2 regions of the Mesorhizobium sp. M0058 genome follow, and region 1 is predicted to be linked to the other one. Evidence: predicted binding sites of a transcription regulator. Region 1 holds the regulator's gene; the other holds the start of a gene.
The links. Region 1 encodes PhoB, which activates phosphate uptake and scavenging genes when phosphate is short. Its sites were predicted from a motif close to TGTCATNNANCTGTCAT; they were not measured.
Positions count from the first base shown of each region.

Region 2: a site for PhoB is predicted at 4,026-4,042, ahead of NKJ75_RS20480 (DUF1045 domain-containing protein). Genes of this name have one in related genera too.

Region 1 covers NZ_JAMYUQ010000008.1:1,371-6,958, reverse strand. The annotation lists gene pstC (phosphate ABC transporter permease subunit PstC) at 1-680, shown strand, start outside; gene pstA (phosphate ABC transporter permease PstA) at 677-1,993, shown strand; gene pstB (phosphate ABC transporter ATP-binding protein PstB) at 2,011-2,835, shown strand; gene phoU (phosphate signaling complex protein PhoU) at 2,877-3,581, shown strand; gene phoB (phosphate regulon transcriptional regulator PhoB) at 3,598-4,287, shown strand; gene NKJ75_RS14850 (ROK family protein) at 4,318-5,553, opposite strand.
Region 2 covers NZ_JAMYUQ010000011.1:180,718-186,305, forward strand. The annotation lists gene NKJ75_RS20460 (sugar ABC transporter ATP-binding protein) at 1-431, shown strand, start outside; gene NKJ75_RS20465 (ABC transporter permease) at 476-1,462, shown strand; gene phnN (phosphonate metabolism protein/1,5-bisphosphokinase (PRPP-forming) PhnN) at 1,465-2,094, opposite strand; gene NKJ75_RS20475 (alpha-D-ribose 1-methylphosphonate 5-triphosphate diphosphatase) at 2,091-3,245, opposite strand; gene NKJ75_RS20480 (DUF1045 domain-containing protein) at 3,280-3,987, opposite strand; gene iolB (5-deoxy-glucuronate isomerase) at 4,138-4,950, opposite strand; gene NKJ75_RS20490 (hypothetical protein) at 5,143-5,391, opposite strand; gene iolE (myo-inosose-2 dehydratase) at 5,401-5,588, opposite strand, start outside.

The sequences.
Region 1 (5,588 bases):
TCGCCGCCGTCGCGCTTCTGGTCGCAGTGCCGGTCGGGCTGATGTCGGCGGTCTACATGTCCGAATATGCCTCGCGCGGTGTGCGCTCGGTGGTCAAGCCGGCGTTGGAACTGCTGGCCGGCATTCCGACCATCGTCTACGGCATCTTCGCCGTTGTCACGCTCGGACCGTTCTTGCGCGACCTGTCGGCGGCACTCACCGGCGGCTCGCCCTTCATCCAGGGCCAGAGCATCTTCACCGCCGGTCTGGTGATGGGCGTCATGCTGATCCCGGTCGTGTCCTCTTTGTCCGACGACATCATCACCGCGGTGCCGCGCGCAATGCGTGACGGCTCGCTCGGCCTCGGCGCCACGCGCTCCGAGACGATCAAGCGGGTGATCCTGCCGGCGGCACTGCCCGGCATCGTCGGCGCCATCCTGTTGACGGCGTCGCGCGCCATCGGCGAGACGATGATCGTCGTGCTGGCGGCGGGCGTCGCCGCCAATCTGACGGCCAATCCGTTCGAGGCGATGACGACCATCACCGTCAAGATTGTCAACCAGCTGACCGGCGATCTCGAGTTCAACTCGCCGCAGACGCTGGTCGCCTTCGCGCTCGGCCTGACGCTGTTCGCGCTGACGCTGGTGATGAACATCGTCGCCCTCTACATCGTGCGCAAGTACCGGGAGCAGTACGAATGACCGACATCCCCCTGGACACGATGGCGGGTGCCGTCGCGCGTCCGCGCCGCGACATCGGGCTGAAGGCGCGCTATGCCGCCGAACGCCGGTTCCGCATCTATGGCGTGATTGCGATCTCGGTGGGCCTGGCGTTCCTGGCCATCATGTTGATCACCATCGTCTCGAAAGGCTACACCGCCTTCTGGCAGACGACGGTGACGCTTCCGATCACCTTCGATGAGAAGGTCATCGACCCCTCGAACAAGCGTGCCACAGACCCGAATGTGCTGATCAAGGCGAACTATCCCAAGCTCGCCGAAAACGCGCTGGTGGCCAAGCTCGGCATCGATCCGGCCAACAAGCCGATGATGCTGAAGCTCAGGGGCTTCCTGTCGGAAGGCGCCCGCGTCCAGCTGCGCGACATCGTCTCCGCCGATCCGTCGGTGATCGGCAGGACGCGTGACGTCGACATCCTGGCTGCCGCGAACCTCGACTCGGCCTTCAAGGGTCAGATCGACCTCGGCGTCGATGAAGCGCGCCGCAAGGTGTCCAACCAGCAGATCGACTGGATGAACAAGCTTAAAGCCGACGGCGTGATGGCCGAGCATTTCAACACCGGCCTGTTCACCTATGGCGCCTCCAGCCGGCCCGAAACGTCGGGCATGGGCGTGGCGATCATCGGCTCGTTCTACATGATGGTGATCGTGCTGTTGCTGGCGCTGCCGATCGGCGTCGCCGCCTCGATCTATCTCGAGGAATTCGCCAAGAAGAACCGCTTCACCGACCTGATCGAGGTCAACATCAACAATCTCGCGGCGGTGCCGTCGATCGTCTTCGGTCTGCTTGGCCTTGCCGTGTTCATCAACTTCCTCGGCATGCCGCGCTCGGCTTCCTTCGTCGGCGGCCTGGTGCTGACCTTGATGACATTGCCGACCATAATCATCGCCACGCGCGCCGCCCTCGCCGCGGTGCCGCCGTCGATCCGCTCGGCGGCCCTAGGTCTCGGCGCCTCCAAGATGCAGATGGTGTTCCATCACATCCTGCCGCTTGCCGCCCCAGGCATCCTTACCGGCACCATCATGGGCCTGGCGCGTGCGCTCGGCGAGACAGCACCGCTGCTCTTGATCGGCATGGTCGCTTTCGTCGCCGATTATCCGACGACGCCTTTCGATCCGGCGACCGCGCTGCCGGTTCAGATCTATATGTGGGCAAACGAGGCTGAGCGCGCTTTTGTCGAGCGCATGTCCGGCGCCATCATCATCCTGCTCGTCTTCCTCATGGCCATGAACATCACCGCGATCGTGCTCCGGCGCCGGTTCGAGCGGCGCTGGTAGAAAAAAGGCAATTTGGTATGAACATCATGACCGAACAGTCCCTTGAGAATGCAGTGGGCGACAAAATGAACGCCAAGTCGAACGAAGTCATCAAGATGCGCGGCGACAAGGTCGGCGTCTTCTACGGCGAGAAGCAGGCGTTGTTCGACGTCAATCTCGACATCCGCCAGAACCAGGTGACGGCGCTGATCGGCCCGTCCGGCTGCGGCAAGTCGACCTTCCTGCGCTGCCTCAACCGCATGAACGACACCATCGATTCGGCGCGGGTGACCGGCAAGATCACGCTCGATGAAGACGACATCTACGACAAGAACATCGATGTCGTCGAACTGCGCGCCCGCGTCGGCATGGTGTTCCAGAAACCCAACCCGTTCCCGAAGTCGATCTACGAGAACGTCGCCTACGGCCCGCGCATCCATGGGCTGGCCAAGCGCAAGTCCGACATGGACCAGATCGTCGAGCAGAGCCTGAAGAAGGCTGCGATCTGGAACGAGGTCAAGGACCGCCTGCAGGAGCCCGGCACCGGCCTGTCCGGCGGCCAGCAGCAGCGCCTGTGCATCGCGCGCGCCATCGCCGTGTCGCCGGAGGTGATCCTGATGGACGAGCCCTGCTCGGCGCTCGATCCGATCGCCACCGCCCGTGTCGAGGAGCTGATCGACGAACTGCGCCAGAACTACACGATCGTCATCGTCACCCACTCGATGCAGCAGGCGGCGCGCGTCTCGCAGCGCACGGCGATGTTCCATCTCGGCTATCTCGTCGAGGAGGGCGCCACCGACAAGATGTTCACCAACCCCGACGACAAGCGCACCCAGGACTACATTACCGGCCGCTTCGGCTGAGCCGTCCGGCGGGTGAATTTTCAGGCACGAGGACCAAGATCATGGGTGAACATACCGTCGCCTCCTTCGATGAAGAGCTCGGGCAGATCAGCAAGCTGATCCGCGACATGGGCGATCTGGCAGGCTCGATGGTCAGCGGCTCGACCAGGGCGCTGCTCAATTCGGACAATGCGCTGGCACAGCGTGTCGTTTCCGACGACGCCATCATGGATGCGCGCCAGCGCGAACTGGACGACCGCGCCATCACGCTGATCGCCAAGCGCCAGCCGATGGCCAACGATCTGCGCGCCGTGGTCGGCTCGATCCGCATGGCGGGCGACCTCGAGCGCATCGGCGACCTCGCCAAGAACATCGCCAAACGCGTCGGCACCGTGGGCTTGAGCGTCACGCCGCGCGACCTCTCGCACTCCATCGATGCCATGGCGCAACTGGTGCTGATCCAGGTGCAAGGCGTCGTCGAGGAATATGCCGCCACCGATGCGGCAGCGCTTGCAAAACTCAGGAATGACGACGAGCGCATCGACGTCAAATACACGTCCGTGTTTCGTGAGCTCTTGACCTACATGATGGAAGACCCTCGCAACATCACCGCCTGCACGCATCTCTTGTTCTGCGCCAAGAATCTTGAGCGCATCGGCGATCATGTCACCAACATCGCCGAAAATGCGTATTATGTGCTGACCGGCCAGCAATTGCCCGCCAATCGTCCGAAGCAGGACGAGACGGCGATGGCCACGCCGGCCTGATGAGGGTGAACTGCCTATGATCGCGCCACGCATCATGGTCGTGGAGGACGAGGAGCCGCTGGGCGTGCTCCTCCGCTACAACCTCGAATCCGAAGGCTATCAGGTCGAGGTGGTGACACGCGGCGACGAAGCCGAGATCCGCCTGCAGGAAAACGTGCCCGATCTCCTGGTGCTCGACTGGATGGTGCCCGCTGTTTCCGGCATCGAGCTCTGCCGGCGGCTTAGAGTGCGGCCCGAAACCGAGCGGCTGCCGATCATCATGCTGACCGCGCGCGGTGAGGAAAGCGATCGCGTGCGCGGCCTGTCCACCGGTGCCGACGACTATCTGGTCAAGCCATTCTCGACGCCGGAGTTCATGGCGCGCGTGAAGGCGCTGCTGCGCCGGGCCAAGCCGGAAGTGCTGTCGAGCGTGCTCAAGGTCGGCGACATCGTGCTCGATCGAGAATCGCACCGGGTCTACCGCAAGAAGAGCGAGATCAGGCTCGGACCGACCGAGTTCCGGCTGCTCGAATTCATGATGCGCCATCCCGGCCGCGTGTTCTCGCGCAGCCAACTGCTCGACAATGTCTGGGGCGAGACGATCTATATAGACGAGCGAACCGTCGACGTCCATGTCGGGCGCTTACGCAAAGCGGTCAACAACGGCCGCATGCCGGATGTCATCCGTACCATTCGCGGCGCCGGCTACGCGATCAGGGAAGATTAGGATGCTGCGCGTCGCGCCGTTGCCGGCCATTCAGGCGACATGCTTGCCGGATTTGGCCTGAATGCCCGGCGCGAAAATCTCCTGATCGACGAAGCCGAGCGCGCGCATGGCACAGCCTTCGCGGATCAGCGGCAGCTCGTTGGGCTCGGTGTCGAAGGAGATCGATTTCGAGTGCTGGCCGCCGGCGGTCTGGGCGATCGCTTCGCGCAATGCCGGTTCGATCAGGTCGAAGGCGGCGGCGCTGACGCCTACCATGGCGACGGGTGCCGGATCGATCAGCGCAAACAGGCTGCCGAGGCCGAAGCCGAGCGCCTCGCCGGCCCTGCGATAGGCTTCGCGCTCCGGGCCGTCGGTTTCGCGGGCGCGCGCGGCGAGTGCGCGCATATCAGCGTCGCCGATATCGACCGGCTCGGCATCCTCGCCCATCATTTTGGCGCTGCGCCAGATGGCGTAGTTTCCGGCATAGGCTTCCACGCAGCCGCGCCGCCCGCAGCGGCAGAGCGCGCCGCCCGGACGGTGGATCATGTGGCCGAACTCGCCGCCCGAGGAATGGGTGCCGGTGAACAGTTCGCCTTTCAGCACCAGGCCCATGCCGATGCCGTGCGATAAGAGGATGGCGATAAAATTGTCGCGGTAGCGCTCGGGCTGGCGCCATTGCAGCGCCACCGCCATCATGTTGCAATCGTTCTCCATGGTGGCAGGAATGCCGAATTCCGCTTCCAACATGTCGGCGAAGGCAATGTCGGTCAGTGGCGTGATCGGCGACCACAGCATGGCGCGCGCCTGCGAATCGGTGATGCCCTGGATGCCCATGGCAATGCGGGCGATGCTCTGGACATCGAGGTCGGGATCCTCAAGCCGCCGCCGGACGATTGCTACGCATTCGCCAATCAGCTCGTCGCGCGGCTTGGTCAGCGTGTCCAGCCGGCGCTGTTCCTCGGCGACGACGTGGCCGGCATAGTCGATGACGGTGACGGACAGGAAATTGAGCGACAGCACGACGGTCATCACCGCCGCCGCTTCCGGGTTGAGACCAAGGCCCACCTGCGGCCGGCCGCGTTTCAGTGCGCCGGTCTCGCCAGGTTTGCCTTCAATCAGGATGCCTTCTTGAATCAGATCAGACGAGATTGCCGATATGGTCGAGTGGCTGAGGCCGGTGGTCGCCGCAATCTCGGTCCGCGACGGCTGGCCGGCCCGGCGCACGGCTGAAATCACCATCGCACGGTTGCGACGGCGCAGATCGTCGTGGCGGATTCCAACCGACATTTGTTTCCTCCCGGCCTCCTCGCGCCTCATGATAG
Region 2 (5,588 bases), on a different contig from region 1:
CCAACCTGCCGGCGCATGCGAAACGTCGACTGGTGTCGGCAAGCGCCGAGACCGCCACCGCCGAGAAGCAGAAGACGAATCTCGGCATCAAGGCGCCGTCGGTGCAGACGCGAACCGGCACGCTGTCGGGCGGCAACCAGCAGAAGGTGGTGCTGGGCAAATGGCTGGCGATGGACCCGAAGGTGATGATCCTCGATGAGCCTACGCGCGGCATCGATATCGGCGCCAAGGCCGAGATTTACGGGCTGATGCGAGCCTTGGCCGATGCCGGCGTCGCCGTGCTGATGATCTCCAGCGACATGGAAGAGGTGATCGGCGTGTCCGACCGTATCGCCGTCATGCATGAGGGCCAGATCTCGGGCATTCTCGACAAGGAACAATTCAGCCAGGAAAACGTGCTGTTGCTGGCGGTCGGCAAGCCGGCAAACTAGCGGGCTTCAGGCGATTGCCGGTCCGGTGCATTGGGGAGAAGACGATGAGCAAAAAAGATCTCGGCCTGCTGATCCTAATCCTGGTGGTCGGCGCCGTGGTGACCGCCATCAACCCGCGCTTCCTTTTACCGATCAACCTCGCCAACACCTCGAACCTGATCGGCCTGTTCGGGATCCTCGCCATCGGCCAGGCCTTCGTCATCATCACCGGCGGCATCGAATTGTCGGTGGGATCGCTGGTGGCGCTGCTCGGCACGCTGTTCATCGATTTCATCGCCGTGCGCGACATGCCATGGCCGGTGGCGCTGCCGCTGATCCTGGTGCTGGGCGGCATCATCGGGCTGGCGCATGGCTGGCTGATCACAAGGCTGAAATTGCAGCCCTTCGTGGTAACGCTGTGCGGCCTTTTGATCTATCGCGGGGTCGCCCGTTTCTATACCGCCGACGGCACCGCCGGCTTCGCCTTCGGCCAGAATTTTCCCGAGCTCGAATTCCTCACCGCGGGCCGCAGCTATGGCGTGCCCAACAGCTTCATCGCACTGATCGTCATTTCGATCGTCATGTGGGTGGTGCTGCACCGCTCGGTGTTCGGACGCTACCTCTATGCCATCGGCAAGAACGAAGAGGCGGCGAAATATTCGGGAATTCGCACCGGCCGTGTCGTCATGGCCGCCTATGTCATCTGCGGCGTGCTGACGGCGCTGTCGGCGATCTATTTCGCCATGTACACGCGCTCGATCTCGCCGGCCAGCCACGGCCAGTTCTACGAACTCTACGCCATTGCCGCCGCCGTTCTCGGCGGCTTCTCGCTGCGCGGCGGCGAAGGCTCGCTGGTCGGCGTCATCCTGGGCACCGTGCTGCTGCAGGAGTTGCAGAACCTGGTCAATCTGCTCGGCATCCCGTCCTCGCTCAACTTCGCGGTGATGGGCGGCGTGATCCTGATCGGCGTGCTGGTCGACCAGCAATGGGGCGTGTTCCGCGCAAGGCGGCTGATGCTCGATGCCAGCCGCAAGACTGTCGCGGCGGAGTAGCGCTACATCACGCCGGATATATCCGAGAAGGCCATCGCCTTGCGCAGCACCTCGGCGAAGCGTTCTCCGGCGGCTTCGCGCCGGCCGCCATTGTCGATCGAGGTGACGCCGGAGCCGGACAAAGCGATATTGGCGCCGCGGGCGAGCCGAGCCAGCACTTCGCCGCGCGATTCGCGGCCGCGCTGGGCGAGACGCTCGGCGAGGACTTCCGGCGAGGCGGTGATCTCGACGACAGCCAGATTGGCATAGCGCTCCCGCAGCACCGGGATGACTGCGCGCGAGACATTGGCCACGGCGACATGGCCATTGGCTATCGACCAGTCGACATCGGCCGGGATGCCATAGCGCAGGCCGTGCGCCTCCCAGGAAATGGCGAAAGCGCCGTCGGCCTGGGCCTCGGCAAAGGCGGCGTCGGCCAGCGTGTCGTGATCCTCGCTTGCGGCGTCGCTCGGCCTGGTGATGACCCGGCGGACGAACTCCAGCCTCGTCTCGTCGGCAAACAAGGTGCGGGCATAGCCGATTACCGTATCCTTGCCGGCGCCGCTCGGGCCGACGACGGCGACAAACACGCCGTTGCGGAGCGGAAAGGCCTCGCTGCTGAGTTCGCGCTCGATCGACGCCGAGACCATCAGGCGACCCGGCGCCCTTGGCGCCAGACAGTGCGCACGACCGGCACATGGTCGTCGACGCGCACACGCACCAGATCGGCGCGGCGGCCCTGTTCGATGACGCCGCGGTCGTTGAGGCCGATCGCCTCGGCCGGATTCTTCGACACCATCGCAACCGCCTGCGGCAGGGAAATGCCCTCGACGACGTCGCCGAGGAAGAAGGCCGACTGGATCAGGCTGAAGGGAATGTAGTCGGACGACAATATGTCGAGCAGGCCGTCGCCGGCCAGCGTGCGGGCCGAGACATTGCCCGAATGCGAGGAGCCGCGCATGACGTTGGGCGCGCCCATCAGTACGCCGAGCCCGGCATCCTTCGAGGCCTTGGCGGCTTCCAGCGTGGTCGGGAATTCCGCGACGCGCACGCCCTGCTCGATCGCCTCGTCGACATGGCCTGATGTGGCGTCGTCATGGCTCGCCAGCACAATGCCCCGCTCGTTGCAGGCGGCTGATATCGCCACCCGGTTCGGTCCCGAATTCTTCGCCGATTCCGACATCCGCTTTTCGCAGAACAATTGGAAGTCGCGATCGGTCAATTTCAGCTTGCGCTGATAGTAATGGGCGTAGGTCTCGAGATTGACGAACTGACGCTGTCCCGGCGCATGGTCCATCAGCGAGGCCAGCTTGACCCGCTCGTCGCCATCGAAATTGGCGAAAGCCCGCAAGCAATCCGGCGCCGAGACCTCGCAGCGCAGGTGCAGGAAATGGTCGGCCCGCAACCGGTCTTTCGCGACGCTGTCCTCGATCGCGCCGGCGAGCTTGCGGATGTCGTCGGAGGTAATATCCGCGTCCTCGTCCATGCCGACACGCAAAGCGTCGAGCACGGTGGTGATGCCGGCGGTGGCCACCTGCGCGTCATGGGCAAGGACGGCGGCGATCGGGTTCCAGCGCACTTTCGGGCGCGGCGCATAGTGGCCTTCGAGATGGTCAGTGTGCAGCTCGACCAGGCCGGGAATGATGTAGTCGCCACCCATGTCCTCGCCGCCCATGCTCCCGCCGGTGTGGCCGGTGCCGGCGTCGACGCCGGAGATAAAACCGTCGCGCAGCACGAGCGACCCTTCGACGATCTCGTCGGCAAGCACGATGCGGGCGTTGTGGAGAACAGTTTCGGCGGTCATTCAGGCAGTCCTTGCTTACTCGGACGAATTGCGGTCAGGCGGTTTTTCGGGCAGCGCGGCGGCCGAGCGCATGATGCGAAAGCACCATGAACGGAGCGCCCGGTTCGGTTTCGACGAACAGCGTCAGCGCATCCACCAGCACCGGCTGCTGCAGCACATCGGCGAACAGGCTGTCAATTGCCGCGCGCAGACGTTGGCTTTCCTGCGGCCCGGCCCGGCCGGACAGTGTCATGTGGAAGCGAAAGGTCTCAAACACATAGGGATAGCCCCACTGGCAGAGATTGCGGAACTCGGCCGGCTTCAGCGAATCCGGGCTGCGCCGCTCGATCTCGGCCTCGGTGAGCGGCGCGCGAAAACGGTCGAAGCTAAGCACGACATCATCGGCGAAACGGTTGAGCGGCGGCAGCGGGCCTTCCGGCAGCAAAGCGAAGAAACCATCGATCTGGCTGACGACCAGGCGCGGGATGGTGACCGTCGGCGTTGCTTCGGCAAAGGCGTCCAGCGCCGCGCGCAACGAGCTTTCAGTTTCGTTGGCGGCCAACCGGAAGGGCGCTTTCAGCGTCGCATGAAAACCGTAGCGCCGCGCCGATGCGGTGTGAAAGGCGACTTCGGCCGCCGACAGCTCGCCCACCGCCTCGACCGGCCTGGTGGCGGCGCCAAAGGGGTCGCGACCCAGCCAGTTGGCGGCGATCCGCGCCAGCGGCTCGTCCTGCATCGGGGTGAAATAGATGGCGTAGCGCATCGAAAATCCTCGTCAGCCCGCTGCCATAGGTGATTTCCATGACGGATTGACGAAGCTTATGCGGGTTTTCGAAGGCAAATCGACCCCGCAGGTCCTTAGCCGACGTTTTTCGCTGCTGGACCAACAGCTTCCGCCGCAAGCGAAGGCCGATCAGGCCTTCATCAGCCACTCGTGCTCGGGCGCGTTGTGGAACTTCCACGTCCGCTTCGGCCCGGCCATGACGTTAAGGTAATAGAGGTCGTAGCCGTGACAGGCCGCGCACGGATGATAGCCCTTGGGCACCAGCACGACATCGCCGTCCTCGATCGCCATCGCCTCGTCCAGTTCGCGGGCGCCCGACTTGTCGGCGTCGGTGTAGACCCGCTGGAAGGCAAAGCCCTGCGGCGGGTTGAGGCGGTGGTAATAGGTTTCCTCAAGATAGGATTCGGCAGGCAGATTGTCCTGGTCGTGCTTGTGCGGCGGGTAGCTCGATGTGTGGCCGCCGGGCGTGATGACCTCGACCACCAGCAGCGAGTCGGCGGGCTTGCCCTCGGGCAATATGTTGGTGACGTAGCGCGTGTTGGTGCCTTTGCCCCGAGTCTCCTGGCCGAGGTCGTCGGGTGCGATGACGCGAACGGGCAAGCCGCCGCCCAGGCCCGGCGCCGAACAGACCGCGAGTTCGAGATCGGTGTCGGCGGTGACCGACCAGTCCGAACCCTCCGGGATATAGACCGACCACGGCTTGCCCTCGAAGGGCGACATGCGCTCGCCGAGCAGGCCGAGTTCCCGGCCGCCGGCCCTTGCCGTGCCCTTGCCGGTGACGAACACCAGGCAGACTTCGCGATCCCGCGTCTTGCCGGATGCGGTCGCGCCCGGCTTCAGCCGGTGCAGGTCGAAGCCGACATAGGTCCATCCGGCGCTTTTGGGCGTGACATGGGCGACGCGGCCATGGCCCTTGTCGGCTTTGACGAGCAGTTTCGACATGTTTTGTCTCTCCTATCGCATGTCTTCGAGGTCGGCCTCTCAACTTCGTCATCCTAGGGCGAAGCAGGAGCGAAGCTCCGTCGCGAAGACCCTAGGATGACGAAGCGAGGGACGTTCCGGCCAATCATCGACGTAGGCGATACGCCAGGTGTCCAGTGTCCGACCCGCAAGCCCTTCCGAGCCACGGCCGCTTCATTCCTTCGGTTCGGCGTCCGCCTTCGCTTCGCCGGTCTTCGGTCGATCAGGCGCAGCCTTGCTCTCCTCCACCGGCTTGTAAAGATAGAAGAACTGCCAGACGGCGTAGGCGGCAAAGCCGAGCGCAATGATGCCCCAGAATGGGGTGCCGGAGGCGAATTCTATTCCGGCCCAGATCACGCAGACGGCGACGACGGCAACGCGCCGCCACAGCGGCCGGAAGAACGGGTGCTCGTAATCCTTCATCGGATCGCCTCAGGCATTGGGAAAACCCTGCGTTTCCACCGTGTAGCCGGCCGCCGTCATCACCCGCATCAATTCCTTGTGGCCGACCTGCGCCATCTTGAGCGGCGGGTTCTTCTTCGGGTCCTGCTCGGCCTCGACGACGAACCAGCCTTCATAGCCATGGTCGGCGAAGCGCTGCACAATGGCGCCGAAATCAA